Regions from separate parts of the Anaeromassilibacillus sp. Marseille-P3371 genome, predicted to be linked through region 1. Evidence: predicted binding sites of a transcription regulator. Region 1 holds the regulator's gene; the other holds the start of a gene.

What was found. The regulator NrdR, encoded in region 1, represses ribonucleotide reductase genes. The targets are predictions, from matches to a motif close to CACNANATNTNGTG.
Region 2: B9Y59_RS01545 (anaerobic ribonucleoside triphosphate reductase) is a predicted target of NrdR. The motif match lies at 13,756-13,769, and genes of this name have one in related genera.

Annotation. Positions count from the first base shown of each region.
Region 1 covers NZ_LT835157.1:1,173,049-1,188,833, reverse strand. Annotated here, with positions in the region: gene B9Y59_RS04060 (acyl-CoA dehydratase activase) at 1-1,039, shown strand, start outside; gene B9Y59_RS04055 (2-hydroxyacyl-CoA dehydratase) at 1,063-2,355, shown strand; gene mtnN (5'-methylthioadenosine/S-adenosylhomocysteine nucleosidase) at 2,565-3,257, opposite strand; gene B9Y59_RS04045 (Ger(x)C family spore germination protein) at 3,411-4,547, opposite strand; gene B9Y59_RS04040 (GerAB/ArcD/ProY family transporter) at 4,544-5,662, opposite strand; gene B9Y59_RS04035 (spore germination protein) at 5,659-7,134, opposite strand; gene B9Y59_RS04030 (DUF421 domain-containing protein) at 7,279-7,962, shown strand; gene B9Y59_RS04025 (DUF4363 family protein) at 7,959-8,339, shown strand; gene B9Y59_RS04015 (helix-turn-helix domain-containing protein) at 9,303-9,509, shown strand; gene nrdR (transcriptional regulator NrdR) at 9,877-10,341, opposite strand; gene B9Y59_RS04005 (sugar phosphate isomerase/epimerase family protein) at 10,446-11,228, opposite strand; gene B9Y59_RS04000 (hypothetical protein) at 11,488-11,925, shown strand; gene B9Y59_RS03995 (ABC-F family ATP-binding cassette domain-containing protein) at 12,021-13,913, shown strand; gene B9Y59_RS03990 (HPr family phosphocarrier protein) at 13,966-14,205, opposite strand; gene mtaB (tRNA (N(6)-L-threonylcarbamoyladenosine(37)-C(2))-methylthiotransferase MtaB) at 14,303-15,601, shown strand; gene B9Y59_RS03980 (glycoside hydrolase family 10-like protein) at 15,598-15,785, opposite strand, start outside.
Region 2 covers NZ_LT835157.1:524,060-539,844, reverse strand. Annotated here, with positions in the region: gene B9Y59_RS01600 (hypothetical protein) at 1-251, opposite strand, end outside; gene B9Y59_RS01595 (elongation factor G) at 550-2,616, opposite strand; gene fba (class II fructose-1,6-bisphosphate aldolase) at 3,246-4,184, opposite strand; gene B9Y59_RS01585 (DNA-3-methyladenine glycosylase family protein) at 4,418-5,212, opposite strand; gene B9Y59_RS01580 (enhanced serine sensitivity protein SseB C-terminal domain-containing protein) at 5,213-5,989, opposite strand; T-box leader at 6,175-6,421, shown strand; gene B9Y59_RS01575 (TrpB-like pyridoxal phosphate-dependent enzyme) at 6,468-7,883, shown strand; gene B9Y59_RS01570 (YheV family putative zinc ribbon protein) at 8,019-8,624, opposite strand; gene B9Y59_RS01565 (hypothetical protein) at 8,848-9,300, opposite strand; gene B9Y59_RS01560 (hypothetical protein) at 9,345-9,665, opposite strand; gene B9Y59_RS01555 (hypothetical protein) at 9,671-10,453, opposite strand; gene nrdG (anaerobic ribonucleoside-triphosphate reductase activating protein) at 10,542-11,051, opposite strand; gene nrdD (anaerobic ribonucleoside-triphosphate reductase) at 11,032-11,196, opposite strand; gene B9Y59_RS01545 (anaerobic ribonucleoside triphosphate reductase) at 11,253-13,553, opposite strand; gene B9Y59_RS01540 (pentapeptide repeat-containing protein) at 14,019-14,630, opposite strand; partial or broken gene B9Y59_RS01535 (hypothetical protein) at 14,646-15,785, opposite strand, start outside.

The sequences.
Region 1 (15,785 bases):
TGAAAAGCCTGTAACAAAACGGGCCAACACAAGCGAACAAAATATGTATGCCTTTAAGTTGGAAACCCTTCGTTCCTACCATCCACAGGAGGGACCTCGCGGAAAGATCGGTCTTCCTATGGGATTAAACTTATATGAACTGCTGCCATTCTGGCACACCTTCTTTACAAAGCTTGGATTTGAGGTTGTCACCTCCCCCCTTTCCTCTCGTGAATTATATATCCGGGGACAGAGTACCATTCCGAGCGATACCGTCTGTTTCCCTGCTAAACTGATGCATGGACATGTCGATGCATTGATTGAGCGTGGCATTCAGACGATTTTCTATCCGTGTATGTCCTACAATTTTGATGAGAAGTTGGGAGACAACCACTACAATTGTCCGGTTGTGGCCTATTATCCTGAGGTGATCGCCGCCAATATGGCAAACCTGCGCGGATTAAACTTTATCCATGATTATGTTGGGATTCACCGAAAGCGTGATTTTCCCAAGAAAATGCATGCCATTTTAGCCCAATATTTTGAGGGGATTTCCTTATCCGAGGTAAAGCAAGCAGCCAAGGCCGCTTATGCGGAGTATGATGCATATATGCAGAAAATCCGCAATAAGGGCGATGAGATGATTGCACAGGCACGTGCTGAGGGCAAGCCAATCATTATTCTAAGCGGCCGCCCGTACCACTTGGACCCGGAAATCAATCATGGCATTGACAAGCTCATCACCAGTTTGGGCGCCGCCGTCATTTCGGAGGATGTCATCAGCGCCAAAGAAACAAAATTTCCAGTTGGTGTTCTAAACCAGTGGACGTATCATGCGCGTTTGTATGCGGCTGCCGAATACATCGGCAACCAAAAGGATATGAATCTTGTACAGCTTGTCTCCTTTGGCTGTGGTGTGGACGCCATCACGACGGATGAAGTACGCAGTATTTTGGAATCCCACGGAAAGATTTATACGCAGATTAAGATTGACGAAATCACGAACCTTGGCGCAGTGAAAATTCGACTGCGCAGCCTGTTCGCCGCTCTGGAGGGCTAGGACCCATCCGAAAGGAGAATACAATGGCAGAATTAAAATTCGATAAAAATGGCCGTCTCCTATTTACGAAGGAGATGAAAAAGGAATACACCATTCTGTGCCCGATGATGTTGCCCATTCATTTTGAATTGTTTGTGGACGTATTTCGGAGCTATGGCTATAAAGCAGAACTACTGACCACCAGCGGTCCCAACATCGTACAAGAAGGGCTCAAGTATGTGCATAATGATACCTGCTATCCCGCTCTATTGGTCATTGGGCAGTTCATTGATGCGCTTAAAAGTGGAAAATACGATCTGGACCGCACAGCACTTATCATCACTCAGACTGGCGGCGGCTGCCGCGCCAGCAATTACATCCATCTGTTGCGCAAAGCCTTGCACAAGGCTGGGTTCGATCAGGTTCCGGTTATCTCCCTGAACCTATCCGGTTTGGAACATAATCCAGGCTTTTCCATTACGCTTCCGATGATCCGAAAGATGGTCGCTGCTGTCATCTATGGCGACGCGCTGATGCTTCTGGACAACCAAGTAAAGCCCTATGAAGTTGAACCTGGCGCCAGCAAACGTATGGTGCAAAAGTGGACGGCAGAACTTTGTAAACAGTTCCGGCAAAGCGAAGGTATGGGATTGAAAAAAGAAGAGGCGAACCTTCTGCGCATTGTAAAAGATTTTGCCTCCATTCCGATCAAAAAAACTCCAAAGATCAAAGTTGGGATTGTCGGAGAGATCTACGTCAAATATGCTGCATTTGCCAACAACCATCTGGAGGATTTTCTAGCAGAACAGGGGTGTGAGGTCAATGTCCCTGGCTTGATGTCCTTCGTTCAGTTTAAAGTGGACAATCGTTTGGAGGACATCAAACTCTATGGCGGTAGTAAAGCAAAGTACGCTGTGGTCAACCTTCTGATGGAATACGCTACTAAGATGCAGGACGCACTAATTCGCGCCGTCAAGACAGAGCCAAAGTTTTACGCTCCTGCCTCTTATGAGCATATCAAAAGCCTTGTTAAGGGTATAATTGGCTATGGAGATAAAATGGGCGAGGGCTGGCTGCTCACGGCAGAAATGTTGGAGCTTTCAGAAGCTGGATATGAAAACATCGTTTGTGCACAGCCGTTTGGGTGTCTGCCCAACCATATCTGTGGGAAAGGGATGATCCATCGTCTTCGCGAAGTGGCTCCAAATTCCAACATTGTTCCGATTGATTATGATCCCAGTGCCACCCGTGTCAACCAAGAAAACCGCATTAAGTTGATGCTTGCGGTGGCCCGCGAAAAATTAGCAGCCCAACAGGGGCAAAAGATGGTTAAATAGTATCCTTTTATTCAAGCAAAAAGATAAAAAGCAGCAAACGAGTTTCGTTTGCTGCTTTTTGCTGTTAATCCCTTACTACTTTCAAAATCCTGATACTCTAATGGACGCTCTTTTCAGCTTCCATACACACCAATGCCTATTTTAAGAGTTCTTCACCGAGCCGAGCAAGAAGGGACAAGACCAAAATTCCCATGACTATCTCCCTGGTTTTACTTACTACCAAGTTCATTTAATAAAGCCACAGTAATATCTTTTGCAATCATTGAGGCTTTGGCACAGTTTTCTTCAAAATTGTCAATTCCACTATATGCAGCTGTGTCCGTAACACATCTGATTGAAATAAACGGTATGCTGTTCACGTAACACACATGAGCAATACTTGCAGTTTCCATGTCCACCGTTAAAGGGGTAAATTCACTATTGATTTTTTGCCTTCCCTCATCGGTTATAAAGGATTCCCCTGTAACCATCCGTCCCCAGAACACATGTCCTTCTTGTCGTAATTTTTTGACGGCAACTTTAGTTAGTTCTATCAGTTCACGATCTGCTTCAAAAAAAATCGACTTCATCCCAGGATGAAATTCCGTCAAAATGTCGGCGGCAACATCATGGTAGCAAACTTCCGTAGAAATCACTGTATCAAATATTTCAAGTTTAGGATCCATTCCGCCCGCTGTCCCAGAATTAATAATCATATTTACACCGAATAGGTCTATTAAAATTTGTGACGCTATGGCGGCATTTACCTTACATACCCCCGAAAACAAAGCAACAACTTTGATTCCTTCTACCTGTCCTTCATAGAACCTCAGCATGGCCCTTTCAGTCACTTTACAAACGTTTAATATTGGCAAGAATGGCTCAAGCTCTACATCTCCAGCACATACGATTCCAACTTTCACGACTACTACCCTCACAAATTGAAATGTGTTAGGTTTATTATACAATTCAATTTGACGTATTTCAACAGATACAAATCAGTAAAATCGACGAAATCTTTTCGGAGACAATGAAGGTAAAAGGATTTTGAAAGTACCCAACAATCTTTGTCCCCTTTACATATTCACATCACTCTGTAGTCCGGTAATCTCTTGTCCGCCACGCCGTAGTTGAATTTCTACATGCACTTCATAACCTGCTTCAGCCATTTCTTCATTCCAATTTGTCCCATGTTGTTTCCAATAGCTTGGATACGTTTGATACACACGACGGCCAAAATTGAAGATATCGCTGTGATTTTCCTGTATGCATGCAGCAATGACCTCTTCGCAGTTCTGCTTGAGCTGCTCTTCCAGGAGTTCTCCTACCTCTTCATACATTTTATTATCCAACGACCTGCCACTCGGCATATCTGCTGCGCCAATGGTCGCGCCACCTTTTACCTCAATCAGAAAATGCAGAGTTTCTCCTGCAACTTGGGGCGTAATTTGGGTCTTTGCTTCTTCCAGCTCCAATGTAACCCGCCCAATCTCCGGTGACTCGACCACTGCAGTCCCATTGCGCAATCTTCCATTTAACAACAACAGGCCTCTGGTTTCCCGCTCATCTAAATCTGCAACCAGCTGATCTCCGGAAAACACTGCTGTACCACTGGAAACCACCGCCTCGCCTTCTTGCCGGACAATGGGAAGATAGGGAGAAGACCCTTCGCCACGCAGCTGATTGATGACATCCAAAGTCTCTGTCTGAACAGTCTCCCCATTGTACCTCCCGCCCTTGGCAAGTTCCGCAATATCACGAGCCTGCATGTACTTGCCATCCTCTTGTTTGGTACTGAGGATTTCTTCTGCAAGATGGTCTGCCATTAAAATATTGACCGTAGGATGGGACTCCGGATAACGGATAAAAAAGTCCATCACATGGCTGAGCCCTTCTTCTGCACAGCTGCGTCCCAACACTAGGATCAAACTGTGACTATACAGCGGTTTTTTCCCATTAAACAGCGTAACCGCATTGAGTGCATCCATTGCGGAATCTCCCTCGCCCTTTATAATGGTTACCACATTCTCTTCCTGATTGCTCACCTGTGTTACTTGGACGGTTGCCCGGTACGTCCCAGATTCATAGTCAATACCGATTCCCTGTATCAGTGAACGTTGACTTAATTGTACTTGATAACTACATCCCTGTAGGAAGAGGAACGATGTCAGCATGAGAACCACCACCGCTGTCCGTATAATGGACTTTTTCACGCTTCTCCCTCCCCTTCCTGCGTTTTTGCAGGAATTCTTTTCTTTTTCCGTACCAAATCAATCAGTAATAGAACCAATGGTATCCCAACCGCTGCTGTAACCGTGATTGTAAACAGAAGAGGAACCCCATAAAAGATTTTTTGTAACGGCAACGATCGTGTCACAGTTATTGAAAGAATTGCTACCAGTGAAGCAGCTATAGGCAAAGCAATCCGGCTAACTTTCTTATTGGCTACTTTTCGCAAGCATGCCATAAACAGATAGGCATCTGTAGACATCTGGATAAAAAGCCCTGCAACCCAGATGGTGATGAATACCACATCCAGACGCTCTAATACACCTGCATCCGCCAGAGAGGCGGCTGTATAGACCGGGAACAACTGGTTCTTCAGGTAACTTCCCCCTACGCCAATCATTCCCAACAGTAGGAAAATCATCAAACCATAGATGCTAACATTCCAAATGCAAAACTTTAGTTTTTTCTTTCCATTTACCCGCGGAAGCAACAGGGCCATCGTGGTAAATCCTGTGCTGCGTGCCAGAAAAAGTGTTGTTCCAACGATCGTCTGCTTAGGGCCATTATATAGAAAGGGATCATAGTTAATCATCTGAATTTTGGGCAGTAAGGCCACGCCGATCCATACCATCCCGATAACGATAATTGCCAATGCAAAACCCGCGGTGCGCGCTACGGCTTCAATCCCTTGATATGCCGCATAGCACACTACTGCGATAAACGTCAAGGCGATCAACCAAACCGGCATCAGCGGTTCCATGATATTGTTTAAAAAAATCTGGAAAAAGGAGAGATAATAGCTGTCGATCGCCATGAAGTATAGCCCGTAAAATACGGCCAGCAGAATTAATCCCGGCTTTCCTACCAGCCGTTCTCCGCTGTCCAAAATATTTTCCTGTGGATTCCGGCGATGCAAAAAATAAAGCGGAAGAATCAGGACAAAATTCAGTCCTAACGCCAACAGGGCGGAAAGAATATTATCCATCATATTCTCTCCACCACCTAACAAAGTGTTATGCGTAAGCATAATTACACTTCGATTGACAAATAAGATGGCAAAGAGCTGTCCTGCACTGATACAATATCGTTTCTGCATCATAGTTGCTTCCCTTTTTGATCTGAATTTTTGATTTCGGAACCGGGCATGTTTTGTACCATTTCAACATCCCTGGCAAGAACACGCCAGCTCGCGCGGATAAGGACGTCGCGCATACTGCGAAGATGGAAAGGTGAGATCGGAGCGCTGTATGGAATCCGATAGACCATCTCCGCACAAATGTTGACCAACAATACCATCAGACACAACGCCAATCCCCAGAAGCCCAGAGTACCGCCTACTATAATGAATATGAAACGCATAATCGTAACCGGTCCGTAGAGGTTGGGCGTTACGTAGGATGCTGTAGCCGTCAATGCAATCACCATCAAGGTAGGAGCCCCTACTAGGCCGGAGGTCACCGCCGTTTCCCCGATGACCAGTGCGCCAACAATACTTACTGCATTGCTGAGCGGTTGCGGTACACGTAAACCAGCTTCACGCATAATCTCATAGAGAAAATGGATTACAATCGCTTCCAACATCACAGGGAAAGGGGTTGTTGCTTCGGACTGCGCGATCTTGAGCATCAACGCTTCTGGAAGCAATTCTGGGTGGAACGTTGTTGCGGAAACATAAAATCCCGGTAAAAATACCGCCAAAAAGAACGAAAAAAACTTTAACCAACGAGTAAATGTGGCGTAAAAAGGACGGAATGCATAGTCATCAAAGCTCTGAAAATTTTCGATGAACAGATGTGGAACGATTAGAACATTGGGAGTTCCATCGATAATAATCGCCACTCGGCCCTCATTGATCTTTCCGCATACTGTGTCCGGCCGCTCCGACAGTCCGACTCCGCTGAAAATAAAATGGCTGTTTCGCCGTACCAGCTGTGGAGAAATATACCCCGCAGCCAACACCGTATCGATCTGTAGATCGTTTAATCGCTTTCGTACCTTGCTAAGAACTCCTGGAGACACTGAATCCCGCAGATAGCACAGACAGATATTGGTTTTGCTTTCTTTTCCCACCGTAAATATCTCAAATTTGAGTTTTGGGGTGTGCATTCTCCTGCGGATCATGGACATATTGATCAAAAACGGTTCTACAAATCCCTCCCGTGATCCACGTTGCGTCACTTCGTTCTGTGGTTCGGATATCCCTCGGAAGGAAAAACCCTGTACACTAAAAGCCATCATACGGATACATCCGTCGATTGCAAGCAGAGCGAAACCATTCATCAATTTCTGCATCGCAGCGTCGTATGTGTCCACCTCTGCCTGATCCACTGTCGCCAATGTATTGTCACGAATGTACTCAAATTTTTTGACCGGGTCTTGGTCCAGTATGGTTGCATGCATGATTGGATTCATGATTCCTTGTACAATCACCTGCTTATTGACCATCCCTTCCAAGGTAAGAAGAGCCGCATCTGTTCCGGTGATTTGAAATTGGCGCACAATAAAGTCAGCGCTTCCATCAAACTGCTGATTAAAATAGGATAAGTTTTCTTTTAGAGAAGCTGTCATCATCGCAATCACCTCATCACGGTTAACTTTGCCAAACTTGCTTCTATTTATGCATGAGAATCCTTTGGCCAAATGCTTCGCATAAATCGTTTGAATCAGTCCATACTGAATATGGAAACAAAACTTCGAGAGAATGGTGGCATTGCAATGATTATTTCTCTTATTCGTACCCTGCTGCTATACATAGTGATTATTATAGCAGTGAGGCTTATGGGCAAACGCCAGATCAGTGAACTACAGACCAGCGAGCTGGTGGTAACCCTCCTGATCTCCGACATTGCGGCAATTCCTATGCAGGATACCGGTCAACCATTGGTGAGTGGTTTTATCCCCATTGCAGTGTTGGTGATGTGTGAAATTGCCGTCTCTGTTCTCATGCTTAAGATTCCAAAATTCCGTCGCTTGGTCTGTGGAAGGCCGATTGTTGTTATTAGCGATGGACGGTTGATTCAATCAGAGATGAAACGCCTGCGTATGTCTACGGAAGATTTAGGCGAGCAGCTTCGTCAAAAAAGTGTTTTCAGCTTGGAGGATGTTGCTTATGCCATCATCGAAACGAACGGCAAGCTTAGTGTAATCAAAAAGCCGGACAAGGAGACGCCAACCGCCGGCATGATGGGAGTCGCCCTCCCAAATACGGGGATTGAAACCGTAGTGATCAGCGATGGAGTTATCTCTGAATTTGCGACCAAACTCTGTAATAAAAGTTCCGAATGGATTCTTGGTATTCTTCACGCCAAGAATATCAAGCTGGAAGATGTGTTCATCATGACAGCCAACACAAAAGGAGATTACAATATCATTCCGAAAGAAAAGGAGGCGGTATCATGAGACGGCTCTGGGCCGCAGCAATTATATTAGTGATTCTGCTTGCCCTCTGTACCTGGGGATTGAGCACAACCATGAGCCTATCGGATGAATTGAATCACACGTTACAGGAAGCTTATACCGCCGCAGAGGAAGGCAATCTTGTCCGCGCGCAAGAGTTGAGTAATGAAGCACAAACCCATTGGAAGAAATTCCATCGGATTCTGTCCACATATATTCAGCACACACGTTTAGAAGAAATCGATCTATCCCTTGCATCTTTATCCCCACTGTTACAACATGGAGCCGTGGATGCGTTCAGTTCCGAGTGTGCTCGTACTGCCGCACAAATTGCCAGCTTGAGAGAGGCCGAAATGCCTATTTTAGAGAATATTTTGTAGTTCTTCCTCCTTTCTTTTTCATCCTATCCTAAAAAGGACTGTCCTGCTGTATATTTATCAGCAAGACAGTCTTTTTTCTAATATTTATAAATATCACCGATAATGCATTCTATTTTTATATATTTATGCATTGATTTCACTTACAAACAGCATCAAAACTGGAATTGAGAAAACCATGAAAAACACTACAAAAATTTACGACCTAGGACGAATTGGTGCAGAGGTGTTCCCACGGTTCCCCTTTTTCCTTTATCACAGCGCGGATTTTCTTGCTTGTATCTTTTGCATATCATTTGTTCAAGATAGGTTCTGACGGGTGGGCTTCAACATACTTCGCGCAAGATGGCTCCTCAAAATATCGAATCGCAGAAAGCCCTTTTCCCAACAACAATTTTCTTTATGATGTTGAAAAATCGCTCTATTCGTTTGGGGAATTGCTAAAAACACAAGAAGTGCAAGTGGGATTGCCTATATTGTGTATTTCCCTATATTTATTTCGGGGGCAACACTTCCTTACCTCCCTACTGAGAAGAAAAGGTGAAAATGAACTATTCCGCAGAATATAAGGAGCGATCGAGAATATGTTTCCCGCCTTTTGTAAAGTCGTTCTCTGCAAAGCAGCATTTAGCGCATATCGGGATTTTGGACGGAAGCAGAAGCAGGAAGTATCTTTTGATTATCTAATGTCTGAAACACCTTTTAAACCTTTTACAACAGACAACTACTTTAATCGTGCGATAAACTGACCGCCTTTGTCGTGCAAGGACAAGAAGTTATGACGGTAAGCAGAAGATTAGCAAACACATTATGCAGATTTCCGGTGCAAAGACACATTGTCCTACTTTTTTCTTGGCTATACGGACGAAAAAGTTGGGAACATGCATGGGCACAACAGAAGCACAGCAAATTACTAGAAGTTGGTGGTATCAAAATGGCTAAGAAAGGAATAGGAGAAAACCGAGCATGAGGAATAAGAAGCTGATACCCTTTGAGGTAATCGAAAAAGCCCTTGACGGAGAAGTGGAAGAGGTAGACGCAGTATTGCAGCGCTATGCCGAACGTATCAAATATCTGTCAACCTATCAAGGGCATCATATCAACGATGATATACAGGACAGATTAAAGGCTAAACCGATTGAAGCCTTATTGAAGTTTCGCTTCAACCGATAGGAGGTAGCAAAAACAGAAAAAGCTATCAAGGGTAAACTCATGCCCTTGACAGCTTTTGTGTCTTTGCTTTTGGGATGTCAAGAGAACGAAATCAGTAAACTGCTTTCGCCCTCAATTTATTATGGGATTGTTACGCAGTAGAGATTGATTTTCCTTTGATTTATGGGGGATTCAGAACGTTAAAATAACAGAGTAAGTTTTTTGTCTACCCTTAAAAATCGGCTTCTATTGCGTAACAGGAAAGAAAAGGCAGGCAACAAGCAATTACTTCTTACCCGTCTTTCTTTGCACTCTGTATGGCTGCTACCCTTTTATCCGTTTGTTGATACTTGAGTAGCTACCGAAAAGCGCCATCCTTTTTGATTTTTCATGGTGCTCTACGCGCTTTTAACATGCGATCCAGTTCTTCCTTGAATGTTGCAATATCTTTAAATTCCCGGTACACAGAAGCAAAGCGTACATAAGCTACTTCATCAATATTTTTTAGCTTTTCCATCGCATATTTTCCAATCAAGCTGGATGGAACCTCTCGATCCAATGAATTTTGTAAACTCCCCTCGATCTCATCCACCAGCCGTTCCAAAGTATCGATGGAAACCGGTCGTTTCTCACAAGCACGTAGAAGACCATTCAACAATTTATTGCGGTCAAAACTTTCACGGGATTTATCCTTTTTAATCACAATGATGGGAACCGTTTCAATCACCTCATAGGTCGTAAAACGTTTGCCACATTTTAAACATTCCCTACGCCGCCGAATGCGTTCTCCTTCGTCCGTAGGGCGAGAATCGATCACTTTACTTTCATCATAACCACAATACGGACATTTCACAGCTATAACCCCTCCACAACAAATTTTGTATGGTTTTATCAAATTGTAGCATATTTGTAAGAAAAAATGCAAGCCGTTTTATACGAATATGGTGTATTTTTCCTTCATGTCAGCTGTTGGACAATTTCTCTCGCTTCCTGTAACTCTGTAAGGTTTGAAAAATTTTTCCGATAAACCTCGATAATCAGATCGCCTTGGTAATGAAACTCCAGCAATAGATTGCGAAACCGCTGGAAATCAACCGTCCCCCGTCCGGGAAGCAAACAGTCATAGCCGGGTGCGTTGTCGTTGATGTGCACATGGATGATCCGTTCTCCCATGGCTTCACACATCGTGAAAGGGTCTTGCCCTGCCCGCACAGCCTGTTTCAAATCGATGACAAAGGCACATTCCTCTCCAAGATAGTCGCGCATCCGGCGGATAAATCCTGGCGACTCACTGCGGAATTTATTGACATTCTCCTGCGCTACTGTGATACCATAGCTCTGCCCCAGTTCGAAAAGGGCTGCATATCGCTCAAAATAGGTCGATTCCGAAATGTTGGCGCTGGCATAGTCCCGCTGGCCATGTAGCACAACGATGGATGCCCCCAAGTAGTTTGCTGCTTCAAAATAATGCTTATAAAACTCCAAACTATCCTGAAAACGCCGTTCATATTCGGAAAATAACAAAAAGCCTTCATAACCAGATGTAAACGGATGTACCGACTTGATCTCTGCCCCATAAACATCTGCCATTGTTCGCAATTCACGCAGGTAATTTGGCGTAAACTCTGAAAAGGTATTTAAAAACACTTCAAACAACCGGAAATCCATTGAAAGCAATGTCTGAAAGGAACGTTCCAATTCCAACGGATATAAACAGGCCGTGGAAATTCCCATTCGCATGATTGATACACCTCATCTTCCTACTGCTAACTATGAGCCATACTTTACAAGAAACTACTGTATCCTTCGAAAATATAAAGTAATTTTTCATCTAATTTTGATTCCTTAAAGGATTGGTCAACTAAAAATACCCGTTCATATTTTGTCAGCCTATGCTTACACTGCGATGTTTATTATACCATTCGTCCTTCAAAAAAGCCAGGTTAATCGTATAGAAGTCCGCACATACTAATGAAAAAAAGAAAGGCGGCATAAAACGATGGTACAAAATCAAAATGTTCAACTTTTAAAAGAGTTATATCAGGCTTCTCATATGGGGATCGAGGCGGCCAATCTGGTCACTCCCAAAGTAAAGGACGAAGGCCTTCGCGAAGAGATTGAACGGCAGCGTCAGACTTACAAAGGCCTTGCGGTCAAAACAGAACGCATGCTGGCAGAGGCCGGAGAAACCCCGGACCCCGAATCCGCCATGAAAAAAGCGATGCTCTGGGGTTCCGTTCAAATGAATACGCTTATGGATTCCTCTCCAACTCATATTGCTGAAATGATGATCAATGGGACAACTATGGGAATTGTAGATATGACCAAAAAACTCAATCAGCTCGATGAAGCCGATGCCGGCGCAAAAAAACTTGCAGAAGAATTTATTCGTGGACAGCAGAAATCGATTGAAGTATTAAAGCAGCATCTATCTTGATTTCACGCTTTGAATTCTTTATAATGGTAGGGAACGCCCATTGGCGTTCCCTATTTTTATGGCCAGGCCACCTGGCCTGCAAAAGGAGAATTTCCATGGCTTTGCTGAGTGCAAGCAATTTGAATAAATCCTATGGAACCGATTTAGTATTTCAAAACGCCTCCTTTGAAATCCAGGAAAATGACCGTGTCGGTTTGGTGGGCGTCAATGGTTCAGGAAAGACAACGCTGTTTAAGATTCTAACTGGGGAGATTGACGCGGATCGTGGCGAAATCTATCAGGCAAACGCCACCGTGTTGGGCTATATGGAGCAGCATGTCTGTCGCGATTTGGAACGCAGTGCATACAGTGAGGTTCTCACGGTTTTTTCCAGCCTTCTGGCAATGGAAAAGGAACTGGAAGAAATCAATCATGCATTGCAAGCACATCCTTCCGACGAACTGATTGACCGGCAAGCGCTCCTCAACGACCAATTTGTCCGCCAGGGAGGGCTCACCTGCCGGGCACGGGCACGTTCTACTCTTTTGGGCCTTGGTTTTGACGATGAGCAAATGGGAATGCCGATCGGTGTGCTGAGTGGCGGCCAAAAAGCAAAATTGCAGTTGGCTAAAATGTTGCTCTGTGGCGCCAACCTCCTACTTCTGGATGAGCCAACCAACCATCTGGACATTCCATCCGTGGAATGGCTGGAAGATTTTCTTCGCGCCTATTCAGGCGCATTTATCGTTATCTCACATGATCGATATTTTCTGGACCGCATTACAAACCGTACCTTCGAGATGGAAAATCACAAACTAACCCTCTATAAGGGGAACTATACCAATTATCTCCGCCAAAAGGAAGAGGACAACCTCGCGGTCCAGCGCAAATATGAGAATACAACGCGCGAGATTCACCGTTTGGAAGGGATTGTCGCACAACAGCGGCAGTGGAACCGGGAAAAGAATATCAAGACAGCAGAAAGCAAACTGAAGATGATCGAACGACTGGAAAGTACATTGGAGCGTCCAGATGAAGAAGTCGAATCCATCCACTTTGATTTTGGAATCCGGCAGCGTGGCGGCAATGATGTGCTTTCGGTGGAAAATTTGTCCCTTTCTTTTGGAGAGAAAAAGCTCTTCCAAGACGTCAATATGCATATTCGCCGCGGAGAACGGGTTTTTTTAATCGGCCCCAATGGTTGCGGAAAAACCTCCCTTTTCAAGACCCTTTTGGGGATAAATCACCCCACAAAGGGAGAAGTTCGCTTTGGCGCAGGAATCGAGACGGGATATTACGACCAGATTCAGGAAGGTCTTCATCCCGAAAAGAACGTATTGGATGAAATATGGGATAGCTATCCTCAGATGACGCAGACAGAAATCCGAAACGCTTTGGCAGTCTTTCTCTTTAGAGGAGAAGATGTATTCAAAAGTGTTGCCTCGCTCTCTGGCGGCGAACGTGCGCGTGTGTTATTGCTTCGTTTGATGCTCTCGCGCGATAACTTTTTGCTTCTTGACGAACCGACCAACCATTTGGACATCGGTTCCTGTGAAGCGCTTGAAACCGCTTTGCAAAGTTACGAGGGCACATTGTTGATTGTATCGCACGACCGCTATCTCATCAATAAAATAGCAGATCGCGTCTATTTCTTAGACGAAACAGGTGTGAAGGAATACATCGGAAACTATGACAGTTATCTGGAAAAAGCCAAGGCTACTGCCGTTCAGGAAACCCAAAAAGCCGCTCCGAAAGTAAACGCGTATAAACTTCGCAAAGAGCGGGAGGCTGCTATTCGCAAAGATCGTGCGGCTTTGCGCCGCCTGGAAACACAGATTGAGGAAACCGAACAGGCCATTGCAAACACAGAGGCAGAACTTGAGAATCCAGAAGTAGCAAGCGATTATCAGGCTACCATTGAGCTTGCGCAAAAATTGGAAGAATTGCGCGTGAAAAATGATGAGCTATTTCTCGAATGGAGTACCTTGAGTGAGAAATTGGGGGAATAGAGCTCCCTTATAAGAAAAAGCTCAGCCGGTTGGCTGAGCTTTTCAATATCCTTTAAGAATGCGCCTGGAACTGTGCCGCCTGTGTCAAGAAGTCCTGTGCCTCCGGCGCATCGCTTTCCACGACAATGTTGATCGGTTTGGAAAGATCCAGACTAAACACTCCCATAATGGACTTTGCATCAATCTTATATTTTTCCGTTGTCATCTGGATAGGAAACGGGTATTTGTTGGTTAGGGAAACAAAATTCTTGACTTCTTCGATGCTGGTCAGCATCACTTGTATCTGCTTCATCGCAAAAACCTCCATTCTTTTATTCTCTATTTTTCCATCATATCGCACACATACCGATCGGTCAATACAAAATTTGTAAATTTTTAGGAGCGATAAAATGAAAGTAAGCGTCATCACCCTGGGATGTAAAGTAAATCAATATGAATCGCAGGCTATGTTGGAACAGCTGGCCAGCGCTGGCTTTACTGCATGCGACAGTACAGTAGAAAGCGATGTTGTGCTCATCAACTCTTGTACAGTCACTTCGACGAGCGATCACAAGGTTCGCCAAACGCTACACCGCACTCGGCGCGGAAATCCCAACGCAGTGATCGTACTGACTGGCTGTATGCCGCAGGCTTTTCCAGAGCTAGCTGCGCAGCTGACCGATGCGGACGTTGTTCTTGGGAATTCCAACCGCCATGCACTGGTTCCAGATATTCTACAATATCTCTCTTCGCGTCAGCGCATTGTGGATATTGTTCCGCATGAAAACACCGCAACCTTTGAAAAAATGCAGGTCGAGCATTTCTTTGAACGTACCCGTGCATTTATTAAAATCGAAGATGGATGCAATCGTTTTTGCTCCTATTGTATTATTCCTTATGCTCGTGGCCGAGTACGTTCCAAACCCTTGGAAGAACTGCGTGAAGAGGTTGCCCAAATCGCTGCCAACGGATACCGGGAGATTGTTTTAACCGGCATCAATCTTTCCGCTTACGGACAGGAATTGGGATTGCATCTCTGCGATGCTGTAGAAACTGCATGCGAGCCGGATGGAATTGCACGGGTACGCCTTGGTTCCCTTGAACCGGAGCAACTCAGTGCGGACGTAATCGCCCGCCTGGCCAAACAGAAAAAACTTTGCCCACAGTTTCATCTCTCCCTACAAAGCGGCTGTGATGCCACCCTTCGACGCATGAATCGCCACTACACCACAGCGGAATATCGAACGATCGTGCAAAATTTGCGGGCAGCTTTTCCCGATTGTTCCATTACAACGGACATTATGGTTGGTTTTCCCGGGGAAACGGAGGAAGAATTTTCCCAGTCCCTGGCCTTTGCAAGGGAAATCGGTTTTGCAAAGGCGCATGTATTCGCCTACTCGCGGCGTCCCGGCACAAGGGCCAACGATGCGCCCCATCAAATCACGCAACGAGTTAAGGAAGAACGCAGCCGGCAAATGATTGCTGTCACCCAGCAAACGAAAGAAGCCTTTTTCGAGAAGCAGTTGGGATGCATCGCACCCGTGCTTTTCGAACAGGAGACCGCTGTAAATGTCTACGATGGTTACACCGCCAACTATACTCCAGTCAGGGTTTCCAGCGCAAAAGATCTTCGAGGCCAAATTCTCCCCGTCCGGTTGACCGAAGCCGATCGGGACTGTTGTTATGGAAAGCTTACTGAGGGGATTTAACCGGCGAATTGTTTCATGACATTTTCAACCTCTTCTTTGGTCTGATCGTGATTCAAATATTCCCAGCTATAGAACATAAATCCATCGCACTCCACTTGGCGCCCTAGAGAAACCTGCTGTGCCAGGATATTGTCCGCTTTTTTCCATGTCCCTTCGTCCGCATCTGAACCAGCTTTATACACTG
Region 2 (15,785 bases), 650 kb from region 1:
ATTGAGGCGTATCCTGGAATTTTGATGCCCTGCTGTTCTCCGTTTTTGCTCGGCGGCGCGGCGCCCGTCCAATCCTGAGCGGCATCGTCCAGTTCAGGTGTAACTCGCTCTGCTTCCGCATAGCGGGCGTCCATCCATTCCTGATAGTGCATTCCAGTAAACACGCCAGCTCCCATCAGTAGGAGCATGCATAAAATCCCCACGGCGATGAAAAGCCCTTTTTTATGGGCGCTTGTCTTTTTCTCTTCCATTGTAAACAACCTTTCGAAAGCCAATTGTATAAAGCCGTTCCTTCTCTGCGAACAGCTGGATCTGTTTCCGATATATAGCATAGTAGGCCTCCGTTAAAAGGATATTTTTTCTATGTTAAATTTGGGCAAAAAATAAGGCAGTTGAGCTGGCCGCCAAAACCAGCACAACTGCCTGTATTTGTCATAACACGCCTTCGTTTTTCCCATCAAAGCAAACCTTCTGTAAAAATACGAACCATCCGTCCAGAGGGCAGACTTTCACTTCACAGGGTCCCTTTTGGGAAACATGGTATCATCTTTATTCTGCATCCGCCTTTGCCTGCTCAATCACCTTTTGGGCCACCTGGGCAGGCGCTTCTTCATAACGGGTAAAATCAAACGTATAGCTGCCGCGTCCTTGTGTAACCTGGCGGACAAACGTACAGAAATCGTGCATCTCCGCCACCGGAACCTCTGCCTCAACGGTCTGTTTGCCAGGGCCTGCGGGTTCCATACCTAACACACGCCCGCGGCGTTTGTTGACTTCGCCCATGATGTCGCCCATGTTGGCGTCCGGGACGGTTGCGCGCAGAGTACCGATCGGTTCTAGTAGAACCGGGCCTGCCTGCGGCATACCCGCCTTATAAGCGAGCGAAGCCGCTGTCTTAAATGCCATTTCCGAAGAATCCACCGGATGGTATGAGCCATCGTACAGCGTCGCACGCAAGCCTACCACTGGATAACCAGCCAATGGGCCATGAGCGATACAATCCTGCAAGCCCTTCTCGACCGCTGGGAAGTACCCTTTCGGAACAGAACCGCCTACAACGCGCTCGCCAAACTCCAACCCTTCGCTGTCGCAGGGTTCAAACTCGATCCAAACATCGCCGAACTGGCCGTGGCCACCCGTCTGCTTTTTGTGGCGGCCCTGCACCTGAACCTTTTTGCGGATGGTTTCACGGTACGGCACGCGAGGCTGCTCCAATGTGACCTCTACCCCGAATTTTGTCCGGAGTTTCGAGACGATCACATCCAAGTGCTGCTCGCCCAAACCGCTGATAACCATCTGATGGGTTTCTGCATTGTTCTCAAATTTAATAACCGGGTCTTCTTCTATCAGGCGGAATAGACCCTGGGCGACTTTATCTTCCTCGCCCTTTTTCTTGGGCATAATCGCCATGGAAAGCGTCGGAACCGGATAGGTAATTCCATCCAATGTGACCTTGCGCGTCGGGGAACACAGCGTATCGCCTGTGGAGACGTTCCCCAGCTTGAGCACCGCACCGATGTCTCCGGCTGCAATGCAGCTCATTTCCTCCTGCTTTTTACCGCGCATCATGACCGTCTTGCCAATGCGCTCGATATTACCTGTACGCATGTTCATCAGCTGTGCATCCGTGGCAACCTTGCCGGAGATGGTCTTGAGGAAGGACATCTTTCCGACAAACGGGTCTGCGATGGTCTTAAAGACGATGGCTGCGGTTGCCCCGTCCGGATTGACGGAGAGCTCAACCGGATTGCCGTCGATATCCGCTGCAAGCTCGCCGCTCTTTTCAAGCGCCGAGGGCGCCAACCAGGTCAAGCCATCCAGGAACTGCTCCATGCCGCGCATCAGGAGCGCGTCGCCACAAAACACCGGAGAGATGGCGCCGGATTTGACACCTTTGCTGACACCAACGATGACCTCTTCCGGCGTAAACGGTTCGCCGGAGAAGTACTTTTCAAACATCTCGTCGCTGGTTTCCGCCACTGCTTCATAGATTGCTGTGCGCAGGCCCTCCAGACGGTCACCCATGGGAGGCATTGCCACTTCGACGGGTTTTCCGTTGGAGTAGTCGTATGCTTTATATTCCAAAATATTGATGTATATGTTCGCTTTTCCATCTTCAATGTATGGGACAACTACCGGACAGACCGAGGGGCCAAAGCTGGCCTTTAGATCCTCAAACACACGATAGAAACGTGCGCTCTCATCACACAGGCCGTTGACAAAGAAAATCTTCGCCAACCCGCGGGAATCCGCCGCTGCCACTGCCTTTTCTGTACCCACGTTGACGCCATCCTTGCCGGAGACTGCGATCAAAACCGAATCTGCTGCGCGCACGGCTTCACACATTGCGCCTTCAAAATCGAACAGGCCGGGGGCGTCCAATAGGTTGATCTTATGATTTCTCCACTCCAACGGGGCAACTGCCGCGCTGACGGTTGTCTTTCTTCTGATTTCTTCCGGGTCATAATCGCATACGGTATTCCCTTCGCCAACCTTACCAAAACGGTCTGTAGCACCGGAAAGATAAAGCATCGCCTCCGCGATGGAAGTCTTTCCCGCTCCGCTATGCCCCGCGATTGCAATGTTCAGAATATCTTTTGCATTGTACAATTTCACCTTAAAAACTCCTTTCAGGGGTTGATTGGTACAACTTTACAATTGTTCAATCAAATTAATAACAATTATATCGTATTCTCACAAACATTACAAGCCAAAAAGCAAAAATAAACCGAGTAGAACGCAAAAGTTTTTCTCCAAAAGTTATAAATTCCACATATGTCTCTGTATATTTTACACAAACGGCGTTCTTTGCTTCGGCTAAATGTGCGAAAATAGGAGGATTCCCCCGGAAAGAACCGTCTTTCCATACGAGGCCATTTCCTCTTATGCGCAGAATGCAACAAAAAGCAACAACACGAGCGCATCCAGTTAAAGACGGGAGAGGCGCCGCTTGCGCGACGTCTCTCCGTTTAAAACACAATATTTCCTACATAGGGGCTTTTTGTACGGTCCGCACAAGCTGGAGCTGTTCACAAGTTTAGCTGGTGGCTTTTTTCTTGCTTTTCCGGTGCCTAATCAAAAAGAGGGTGTCCCAAAACTATGAATTTTAGATTCATAGGAGAGGGACATCCTCTTTCTGTTTTCTGTTTGGAAAAATATTTGAGTTTCAAAAAAATGAGGGTATCCTTCCGTCATTTCATGACTTTTGGGACACCCTCTACAGATTTCATTGAGAAGTATTACAATTATGCTTTGCCCTCGCAGCCGAGAACCGTCTTAATCTTATGCTCCACAAGGCCCTGAATTGCGTCACGCGCAACGCCCAGATACTGGCGGGGGTCAAAGTGGGACGGATTCTCTGCAAAATACTTGCGAACCGTCGCAGTCATTGCAAGACGGAGGTCGGAGTCCACGTTGATCTTGCAGACAGCCTTTGCTGCCGCTTCACGCAACATCTCTTCCGGGATGCCGATTGCATCGGGCATCTGGCCACCGAACTGATTGACCATCTGCACAAACTCCGGGAGGACAGAGGAGGCGCCGTGCAGTACGATCGGGAAGCCCGGCAGGCGGTTGGAAACTTCTTCAAGAATATCAAGGCGCAGCTTCGGCTTCTGGCCGGGTTTAAACTTGTAAGCACCGTGGCTCGTACCAATTGCAATCGCAAGGGAGTCCACGCCTGTCCGTGTTACAAAATCCTGAACCTCGTCCGGGTCCGTAAACTGTGCTTTGTCGTCTTCTACCTTGACGTCGTCCTCAACGCCGGCGAGCTTGCCCAGCTCGGCTTCTACCGTGACGTTGTACTTGTGTGCATACTCTACCACTCTGCGAGCTTCTTCCACATTCTCCTCATAGGGCTTTGCGGAACCGTCATACATAACGGAAGTGAAGCCGTCGTCGATGCAAGCCTTGCACATCTCAAAGGACGGGCCGTGGTCCAAATGCAGAGCAACCGGAATGTCCGGATTCTCCTTGACAGCAGCTTCGACCATCTTTACCAGATAAGCCGGATGCGCATATTTACGGGCGCTGGAAGAAACCTGCAAAATCACAGGGGCCTTCAGCTCCGCACAGGCGCTCATAATGCCCTGGATGATTTCCATATCGTTAATATTGAACGCGCCGATCGCATAGCCACCGTCGTATGCCTTTTTGAACATTTCCTTGGTATTTACCAATGCCATTGGAATCACTCCTATCTTTTAGATGCCTTTATTATACCGCACATTCTACAAAAAAGAAATACCTTTTGGCAAAAAAGCAAGCAGAGAATGGGTGAGATTATAAGCAGAGGCTAACCAAATAAAAGCCCCCTCCTATTACATCCTTCGTGAACGTCCAAAAAGTTATTTCATGCAAAAAGGCACAGGCGAAAACCCCACCTGTGCCTGAAATCGACGATTGCCTTTTCCCTCTCTTACGCACTCACAGACCGCTCCCCCGAGGCAGTTGTACGAATGTAGTGAAATAGATATTGCTGTGCAATTCCAGCGTACGGACCAAAGTCCTCCGGTTGTTTGCCCGGAAACCATTCCTTCATAGCGCGCTTCATCCATACATCCATGGGGAAAGCATCCAGCCGGTGCAGTCCATAAAGCAGAGCACAGTCCGCCACCTTTGGGCCAACCCCCACGATGGTCATCAGCTGTTCACGCGCTTTTGTAAGCGGTTGGGTCCGAAGGCTCTCCAAGTCGATCTGTCCACCCGCCACTTTTCGTGCTGCATCGAGTATGTACCGTGCCCGGAATCCACAGCGCAGGCACGCGAGTGCTTCCTCGTTCTCGCGGGCAAGACGATCCGGCCTTGGGAAACACAAAATACCGGACGCCGTCTTCTCGCCGAACGCCTGGCAAAGGCGCGCGACAATCCCCTTGATTCGAGGAATATTATTGTTTTGTGAAATAATAAACGAACAGAGCGCCTCCCACGGATCTTGCTGCAAAATACGGATACCAGGGGCAAAAGCTGCTGCTTTTGCCAAAACCGGATCAACCTGTGCCAGTTCATCCCGAATGGCCGCGTAATCGCGGTCCAAGTCAAAATAGACGCGCCAAAACGGATCTTTCTCGGCCTCCTCTGTGTGGTTCTCCGCTATGCAGAGTAAACGCCCTCCAGCAATTCCCCGATAGGAGCCATCCGGTTGTCTGTCCCAGCGAAAGCACTGTCCACATTCCAAAGTCGCTGTTAAATCAAAATCGCGCAGAACGGACATTTAAGCCTCCGGTTCAACCGTGATTCCTTTGCGATAGAACGGCTTTTTGTCTTCGATTGCCTCTTTGCCAAACTTTCCGCTCGACGGCATCAGATCCAGGAATTCTCCCGCCTTCATTGCCTTATGGCAAGCGTCGATGGTCGCCTTAAAGAGTTCTTCCTGCTGTACCCCCTGGGTGAGGCTGACAATTACCAGATGATGCGGCTCGGTGGCGTTGGCCTTGTAGTTCGCTGTGAACAGCCATGCGCTGAGCACTTCGTTGCGAGTTTTAAAGAAATCGCAGAGCGCCTTTACCAGTTCTGTCGGATATGGATCGGGCTTGGACAGCACAACCATGTCGGGGCTGATCGGACGCTGCTGAAGCGGATGGGCGATCTGCTCCATGGTGTTGGTGCGGATCACCAAGTTCTGCGTCGATGGATTGACTACAAAACCCGCCACCTGGCCTTTCTGGCCATGTACCAGCGTGCGCAATTCGGAGAAATCGAGGGTCATCGTGTCCTCTGCATCCGCTGCCCACTTTTTAAGCTCGTCCATATCAGAGAACATAGCAAAAAAGCTCTCGCCCTTTGTGGTAGTCGCGGCCCGGAACTTGACCTGGGTCTGCTGGTTGGGCGTTCCATCTTCGGATTTTCCGGTCAAGGTCACCGGGGTGATGTAGCGCATTTTGCGCATTTCTTCGATGAGTTCCAGTTCGTCTTTCCTTGTTTTATTTGAATCAAACTGCTTGAGCTTGCTGATAAACGCAGGATTTTGAACAGGTTGGTTAAGCTGCATAAATTGGTTCCTCCTAAAAATTTGGTATTTGTATGATTATATCCCTATACTCCTATTTTTGCAAGTAAAACACGACGCTCTCTTTGTATTATTTGCTATAAAGCGTTAAATTTAAGTGGAAAATAAAAATATTTGAATCTCTCTCTTGACAAACGCGCCTCCGATTTCTATAATGAAATCAACAAAAGAAACCGTTGAGTAAGGAGAGTACATAGGCAAAGCGCTCAAAAGAGAGCCACAGGTGGTGTGATTGTGGTGGGCAGCGGTCTATGGAATGGGCTTATGAGGGCGGGGCGAACGGATGAAATTCCCAGTAGCTTCCGACGGGATCTCCACCCGTTACCAAGGGAGCGCACATGGAAGTGTGCGGAACAAGCGGCGTGAAAACGCAATCCGGGTGGTACCGCAGGAGTAAATGCTCTTGTCCCTGAGAGGGGCAAGGGCTTTTTTGTTTATCTGAACAAAGGAGGAAACGACCATGGCAAAGATTCCACACAGATTTAATTTAACAGAGGAGCAAATCCCCACACAATGGTACAATCTGCGCGCGGATATGAAGGATCAGCCCGACCCAATGCTGAACCCGGCAACTTTTGAGCCGATCAAGACCCCAGAGCTTTATCCGATTTTCTGCGAAGAACTGGCGGCGCAGGAGATGGACAGCACGACTCGCTATTTTGATATTCCCGAGGAAGTGCTGAACATCTATAAAGCCTACCGGCCCTCCCCGCTGAACCGCGCCTATGACCTTGAAAAATACCTTGGCACACCGGCAAAGATTTACTTTAAGTTTGAGGGGAACAACACATCCGGCAGCCATAAGTTGAATTCTGCGGTCGCGCAGGCCTACTATGCCAAAAAGCAGGGGATGACCAGCTTGACCACGGAAACCGGCGCCGGGCAGTGGGGAACCGCCCTTGCTGAAGCGTGCGGATATTTCGGAATCCCACTAACCGTCTTTATGGTAAAGGGCTCTTATAATCAAAAGCCATACCGCAAGGCGATTATGCAGACCTTTGGTGCAAATGTTATCCCCAGTCCAAGCGACACCACCCAGGTGGGCCGCGCTATCCTGGCAAACAATCCAGACACGACGGGAAGCTTGGGTTGTGCGATCTCCGAAGCAATCGAAGTGGCCACCACGACCCAGGGGTGCCGCTATGTGCTCGGTTCGGTTCTAAACCAGGTCCTATTGCACCAGTCCATCATCGGCCTGGAGGCCAAAAAGGCCATGGATATTCTCGGCGAGTACCCGGATATTGTGATCGGTTGTGCTGGCGGCGGTTCCAACCTGGGCGGCTTGATCGCCCCCTTCATGCAAGATAAGCTTTTGGGCAAAAAGAACCCGTATTTCATCGCGGTCGAGCCCGCCTCCTGTCCGTCCCTGACCCGCGGCCTGTATGCGTACGACTATTGCGATACCGGAAAGGTCACGCCGCTGGCGCGCATGTACACCCTGGGCAGCGGGTTCATCCCCTCTCCGAACCATGCGGGCGGTCTGCGTTACCACGGCATGTCCCCGATCGTGTCCAAACTCTACCACGACGGCTGGATCGACGAAGCCCGTTCCGTCGAGCAGACCAAGGTATTCGACGCGGCAATGCTGTTTGCGCGCGTGGAGACCATCCTTCCCGCACCGGAGTCCTCCCACGCCATCCGCGTGGCGATCGACGAGGCCCTCAAGTGCAAGGAGACCGGCGAGGAAAAGACCATCCTGTTCGGCTTGACCGGGACCGGCTACTTCGATATGGCCGCTTATACCTCCTACATGGAGAAGACCATGACCGATTACATCCCGACCGACGCTGACTTGCAGCCGGGCTTCGATTCCCTTCCAAAGATTCCCGGCCGCCCAGCGGAACCTGCCCGCGATCCCGCGCCGGCACGCCGGTAATCCGATGGTATTGTATACAACCTTCTTTTTTAACCTGAAATCCGATAGAAAAACAGAAGCTGGAATCCATTTTGGGTTCCAGCTTCTGTTTTTCCGTTTTTGGCTTATCCGGTATTCTGTGGAAAGGAAATCACATTACCCACGTGAACCATGGCAGATCCACCGGTGTGCAATCCCGGTTTGCATTTTGGGGGATGCCCCGCATTTGGAACATGTATAGATATTATATACGTCCATTGCCTCGCGGGTATCTTTCCCATAGGCATAATGTACACAGTCCCGTTGTTCGCCGCCCGTCCGCCAGCTTCCATCTTCCACTTGGACAAACGCACAGTCCGTCTCCCCGCAGGCGGGACATACCGCTCCCGCTGCAATTTTCATTTCCAAAATCTTTTCTCCGTCGATGTACAGACCCGCGCTCTCGCCCGGCTGCCCGACCGCTTTGACCGCATAGACGGCCTGCCCGTCGGCAAACCGCTGCACCGTCCCGGTCTGCGCCACAGTGCCATTCCCGCTGGTATATCCCTTTCCATAAGTTCCGTTCAACTTGAGTGAAAACGCTACGGCTGCATCCTTTGGCAAAACGACCACTGTGCTGGAATTCACATCTTTGCCATCCATTGAGACGCTGGTCCCGCCCGCCGCCTGTGCCGGCGCGGCGCCCGCCGGTAAAAGGAACGCCAGAAACAGGGTCAACAAAATCGCACGGCCTGTCCCTCTTTTGTTTTGAATGCAGATCATCGGATTTCCTCCCATCCAAATGGTTTCATCGAAGGTAAAAGCCAAATCATTCTCCGCTTGATTAGCTTTAAATTTACTAGCTTTAAAATAACACACTCATTATAAGTTTTTTCCTTATGTGCATCTTTTTCACAACGACATCGTGCACTTCAAAGCCCTTCTTCTTGCCACCGGGTTCGATTCGATCTTCCATGTCCGGGAAGGATTCGATGGAAACATTCGCTTATGACAAAGTCTCATAGGAAAACGGCTCCTCCAGCACATCCTCCAGGGATTGGTAGAGCTCCGGAAACCACTGGCCCAAATCCACCGGGGTATAGTACGCCCGATTGTCAAAAGTGATTGTGTGGGAACCGGTGATAAATACCCGGTGGACATTGCCGGTTTCCCTTGTGCGGAACCGGAACCATCCGATGGTCCCGTTGCCCAGCGGCGGGAGCGACGGATAGCAGGGGAGCTGGTTCCAGCGCCCGGCAAACATCTGGATGTCCTCCGGGTTCTCCGTCTCCTTCTGCAAATCCATCCGTGGGATCGAAGAGATCACCAGCCGGTCGACAGCATCCCCTTGTATCGTCGTATTTCCTGTAAAAAACCAGATACAAAACAATACTCCTAAAGCAATAACAATTCCTATTGCTTTTTTCCTGTTAGAGTTTTTAAGTTTCTCGAATACCATATCAAGCGATCCTTATAAAACTATTTTCGATTCTCTATGATCTACTATCCAATCATCTGTTGCATCCCACTGGAATTCATATTGATCCTAACGCCACTTTCTCCATGTCCGTCATTCACAATCGCGTAATTGCTTCCGCCTGCCGACTCATAGCCATACCCAGTGACATAGTGATCTCCCAGCTCAGCATGTCCTCTTACACCGAGGATAAAAGGTTTATCACTTGTAACATAGGATGCTACAAGTGATATACTGGGATTGTCCATAGAAATATCCGCACCATTTAGTCCCTGCTCATCTAAATGTTCTCTAAGTCCGCTTAATACAGTACCAAGAATAGCATGTAACGGAATAAGGTCAGTCATATCGATTATGAATTTCTTTCCATCACTTGTTTCCAAATCACTTGGTATATATCGCATATCATAATAATATTATCATATCTTAGCCACATAGAAACAGCTACAGCGCCGCATCTGCCATCTGGATTGTAGGAGTAATTTGGCAATATTCTCGATATTGTCTGTGTTACCCTAGCTACACGTGTAACAGCCTTCGTTTCAATATAAGATGATGGAATTCCATACCATTCAGTTGACTCTAAAACCCATTTTGAAACAACAGATTTCGTCAGAGCGTTCTCTAATTCGTTATTGGCTACCTGCTGATAATCGTTTAAAGGGCCATCGTAATACAGTTTGCTTCCATCCAATTTATAATAGGTATTGCTTTCGAATGAATATTCAGGAACATCATAGTTGTCAATATGAATGATACTATAGCCACCATCTTTAATAGTAAAAAGCAATGCGTTAACTTCGTCATTTATGTCATAAAGTTCATAAGGTTGAGATAACTTTCCTTCTTCTAAATCTAAAAAATCTTCAACATATTGTGTTAATTGTTTATACCGGATTTGTAAACCATCATCTGAATCAATTTTGGCTTTTGTTAGAGCTGAAAAGTTGCATGCAAGTACCACTATAGTTACACATATTATTGCAAAAGTCCGTTTAATCGCCCTTTTCATTTTAAAGTTCACTATTATTTTTATTAGGCCTTTAATAAAAGCTTTTCTGCGCGCTAGAATAAATTTTTTAATTTTAAATTTTCTTTTCAAATATATTTTATAATAATATTCTCTATTTTTCAATAATTCTATTTATTTCATATATTACAAAAATGACACAAAAAGAGCCGCCCTCCGTTCCCGCATTTGGGACCGCAAAGCGGCTCTTTTTTTATTCTTCATCCAATTGCTCTACAACAACCCGCCCCTCTGCGCGGGTGCGGTTCATGTCGATCACACGCTGGTTGCTGCTCCCGCGGAAGCGGAGCGTCAAGTCGCGCTTGTCCTGCTCGTAGCGGCCGTCAATCAAAACATCCGCCTGCCGAAGCAGTTCATCCGTATCCGGATTGTGCTGGTCGATCAATTGCTCATAGGTGTACCCCGTATAGACGGTCACGTCCAGGCCGCACGCGTGGATTTTACGCGCCAGCTCCGCCAACGGCGCCGGTTGACAAAAAGGCTCTCCTCCGCTGAAGGTCACCCCTTTTAACAGCGGGTTCTCCCGCAGCTCCTCCAGAAGGTCGTCCGTGTCCACCATACGGCCGCCGAAAAAATCATGTGTCTGTGGGTTATGGCAACCGGGGCAGTGGTGTGGGCATCCCTGTGTAAAGATCACATAGCGGATGCCCTTTCCATCCACAATCGACTCCGGTACAATACCGCTAATTCTTAGAGAGGCCATGCTTCACACGGTCGTGTTCTTCCGCGCGCTTCGCATCGTTGAACCGGTCCATCGTGCCGACCAAGTAGCCGGTAATCCTGCGGATTCTTTCAAAGCCGACGCCCTCGCCGACCAAATTTGCTGTTACATGAGTCGTTGCCATCATCATCAAACTCCTTTTCAGATTTATTTTCATTCCAAATGTGTTCTATCAACATTTACTCAAGTTTTTCCTGCAAAGTGTGGCACGCCGGGATAGCGCTTGCGCAGCTCATCCAGCTTCTCCATGGAAATTCCTTCCCCTTCATGGCGTCCACACCGCGGGCAAACGTCGTCAATCACGCCGGTATAACCACAGATCGGGTCACGGTCTACCGGATGGTTTACCGAACCGTACCCGATGCCGGCCTCCTTCATGCAGCGGATAATGGACTCAAATGCATCCACATTCTTCGCTGTATCGCCATCCAATTCCACATAACTGATGTGGCCTGCATTGGTCAACGCATGATAAGGTGCTTCCAACTGAATCTTTCGATAGGCATTGATCGGATAATACACCGGAATATGGAAACTGTTGGTGTAATACTCGCGGTCCGTAATTCCAGGGATAATGCCATACTTTTTTTTGTCAATACGGACAAAACGGCCGGACAATCCTTCCGCAGGCGTAGCCAAGAGTGTAAAATTCAACCCGCGTTTCTCGCTCTCGTCATCCATACGCTTGCGCATATAGCCGACGATCTCCAGACCAAGTTTTTGGCATTCTTCGCTCTCCCCATGATGCTTTCCGGTTAGGGCCTTCAAGGTTTCAGCCAAGCCGATAAACCCGATGCTGAGCGTACCGTGCTTGAGCACCTCTGCAATATTATCTTCCGGGCCCAGCTTATCCGAATCCAGCCAAACCCCCTGTCCCATCAGGAAGGGGTAATTGTACACCTTCTTGCTGCACTGAATCTGGAACCGGTGTAACAGCTGGCGAATCACCAGATCAATGCGCTTATCGAGCAGCTCGTAAAAACGCTTGATGTCGCCCTTTGCTTCAATACCGATGCGGGGCAGATTGATGGAAGTAAAACTCAGATTGCCGCGCCCACACGTAGTCTCATGTGTACGGTCATGCACATTGCCCATCACACGGGTCCGGCAGCCCATATAGGAGACCTCCGTATCATAATCGCCTTCTTTGTAATACTGGAGGTTGAACGGCGCGTCGAGGAAACTGAAATTGGGGAACAGCCGCTTTGCGCTTACCCGGCAAGCCAGTTTAAAGAGGTCATAGTTCGGATCTCCCTCGTTGTAACTGATTCCCTCTTTCACCTTAAAAATCTGCACAGGGAAGATGGGGGTTTCCCCGTCGCCCAAGCCGCGGTCTGTGGCAAGCAACAGGTTTCGAATCACCATACGCGCCTCCGGGGACGTATCGGTGCCGTAGTTCAAAGAGGAAAATGGCACTTGGGCGCCTGCACGGGAATGCATGGTATTCAAATTGTGCACCAGTGCTTCCATCGCCTGATAAGTAGCATCATTTGTGCTGGTAGTCGCCGCCTCCACTGCATATTGATGCGCCTCACGGGCCTCTGCTTCTGTGATTTCTTCAAAGCCGTTCTCCCGTTGATGGCGCGGCAGATAAGCGATCACCGCCTTGCCGTATTCGTCGGTATTGCCGAGCTTTACCGGGCCGGGCAGATCGTTTTGAACGGTAGATGCCAACGCCTTGGCATCGCTCATGGACATTCCCTTTGTGATATGGAGATATTTCGCCAGTTCACGATAGTACGCCTTGCGGAAGGTCTTGGCAACGCCCGGCGCCATGGAATAATCGAAATTGGGGATACTCTGTCCGCCGTGCATTTCGTTCTGATTGGCCTGAATTGCAATACACGCCAGCGCGGCATAACTGCGGATGTCGTTCGGCTCCCGAAGGAAACCGTGCCCTGTACAAAATCCACCCTTAAAAAGCTTGAGCAGATCAATCTGACAGCAGGTTTCTGTCAGCATATAAAAATCTTCGTCATGGATGTGGATATCGCCGTTGATGTGCGCTGATGCAATATCCTTTGGCAGTACATAATTGTTGATAAAGTACTTGGAGCCCTCAGAGCCATACTTGAGCATGGTTCCCATGGCTGTATCGGTATCAATGTTTGCATTCTCGCGCTTGATGTCCACGTCACGCGCATCCCGAAAAGTCAACTCTTTATAAATATCCATCAGGTCTCCTTCAGCCTGACGAATCTTTGCATGCTCCGCGCGGTACAAGATGTACGCCTTTGCAGTCTTAGCATAATCTGCCGCAATCAACATCTCTTCCACTTTGTCCTGTACATCCTCTACCGTGGGGATCACGTTGTCTGCAAATGCATCTGCAACCTTTTTCGTCAACTGATCCAACGCTGCACCGGTCATTCCTTCATCGGTAACCGCAACATTGGCTTTAAAAATGGCATTGCGAATCTTTTGGGCATTGAACTCGACCACAACGCCGTTTCTCTTTTTTATTTGAAGTGCCACAGCTTCCATCCTCTCTTTCGACATCCAGCGGGAATATCCCGGGCGGCTCTCCGGTCCGCTGGGGAATCTTTCTGACCGATGCCGGCTTTTCCTTTTCACAAAGGGTACAAAAAACTTTTTGCACCGTGCGCTTACCAGCAGCTCTCTTTGGCTTTATTCTGCCCGCATCGTTTATTTGTATTTACAAGCTCCTTTTACCAGGATTGCATTTTACTACATATTGGGGTTCATGTCAACATATAGTCTGACAAATACTAGATGTCGTATTTGCTGAAAACACCCATCTAAAAAGGGCCCAAATCGCCGGAAACGCGCGGAAGAAGCCGTTCTTGCTCTCCGCGCGTCGATTCCATTCTGTATAATTTGTTCCCATTTTGTACCAAAAAATTTTTTAAACATTCCTGCTAGGAGCACCGGAATTGCGATCCGCCAACCATACAAAAGGAGTTCTAGGGCCTCCCTGTGTGCTTTTGGTCAACCGGATAGTGTGCATCCCAAACTTTCCGCAAACTGAACCGCCTGCTCCAAATCGATTCGGGTGTTCTGGAAACGCATCCTCCGCACATCCACACCGTTTAATTTGGCGCCGCGCAGATCCGTTCCTTTCAAAAAAGCATCTGCAAATACGGCATGTGAACAGTCACAGCCGCGTAGATCCGCTTTTTCCAAGTTGGCGCCTTGAAAAAATGCATGAGAGAAGCAGATTCCTTGTAGGTCCATCATGCGCAGGTCACAGCCATCAAAGACAGTATCCGAAAAATTTCCGCCGTGGAGCGTGAAACCTGTTAGATTGGCGCCGGCAAAACTGCTGCCACTGCACTTACAGTCCTTCATTTCTGCGCTAAACAAACTGGCCCCGTTAAACGTACAGTTTTGGAACAAGGTAGCGATATGGACGCTTCCATTCAAAGCGGCAAACGAAAAAATGCAGTTCAAAAAGGCACAGTCCCGTGTGAACAACCCACTCATCGCCGCCCCGTAAAACCGGCAGTTGACAAAGCGCACACCGCGCAGTTCCCGGTCCGCAAAATCCACATCGCCCAGGTCCTGCCCCTCATATTGTTTGGCCGTCAATGCAAGTTCCATGGTGTTCTCCTCCGGTCAAGGCTTGCGTAGCCGTGGAACGATCAGCACTGCTACCAGCCAGAACAGTTCAAATAATAGCAGAGCGGCTGTACTGAGTTGTTTGAGGCCCGAATAACAGGCCAGAAATGCCACCAGCAGAAAACCTAAAACCACCGCCACGGTCTGTAGGGCAATCGCTACAGAGATATTGCTGCGCTGCCGCACACAGGCCGTCAGCATACGCATCATAGCGGTTGGACGCCCTTTGGTTGCCAACAGAGCATCGACACGCTCATCCGGCTCCTCGACCAGGTCCATGTATTCTTTGCCCAAGCGTTCTGGCAACACGCGAACACCGTGTTCATCCAGATCAAACACCTGCGCCAGCAAGCGTGGAGTGATGTTTGGGTCACAGGTGCGCACAATCAAGCTGATACCGTTGTCCTCCATCCGGCGAAGCTCGGCCGCACGGCGGCGGTCCGAATTATAGGAGAGAACAAACATTGCAACCAGATCTCCGCCCGAAGCCAAGTATACCACCTGTTTGCCGCCCAGCAAATACTTTTCTTCGTAATCCCTTGACGGAGGCTCAATGCCGTACGCCTTGATTAAATCCCGGTTTCCGACCAGAATCCGGCGGCCCGATACCCAACCGACGACTCCTTTGTCATCCTCATAGCTGAGGTTTTCAATCTTTGGGAGCATATCGTGGTGGCTCTTGATGATTTGATCAAACAAGTCGCTCAGAGGGCCGCCTGTCGCGCACATCAGCGCAGTTGCGTCCACAATGGCGTCATCGATCCGTTGCCCTCCAAAAGTTTTAATGCCATTGAGAATCACGGTTCCCTTCGGGAACAGATCCTTCGCATCCAACACCACAGCATTGGCGGTGGAAAAATGTTCCACAGCGGGATACCCAACCACCATTGCTCCACAGCGTGTCGCCAATTTGCTCAGCCGCGCGAGGGGAAGATTTACACTCAACATGTTCATCATCGGTACGCTGATACATGTGGCCGCTGCAAACACCGTAATCGCACCGATCACGTCCTGGTTCAAAACATAATATACAATACAGAGTACCAACGACAGGATAGCGCCAATGGGCGCAATGATGTGCGAACTTTGGTCACTGGGATCATTTTCATAACTTAAACTCAAAAAATGCTTTAGGAA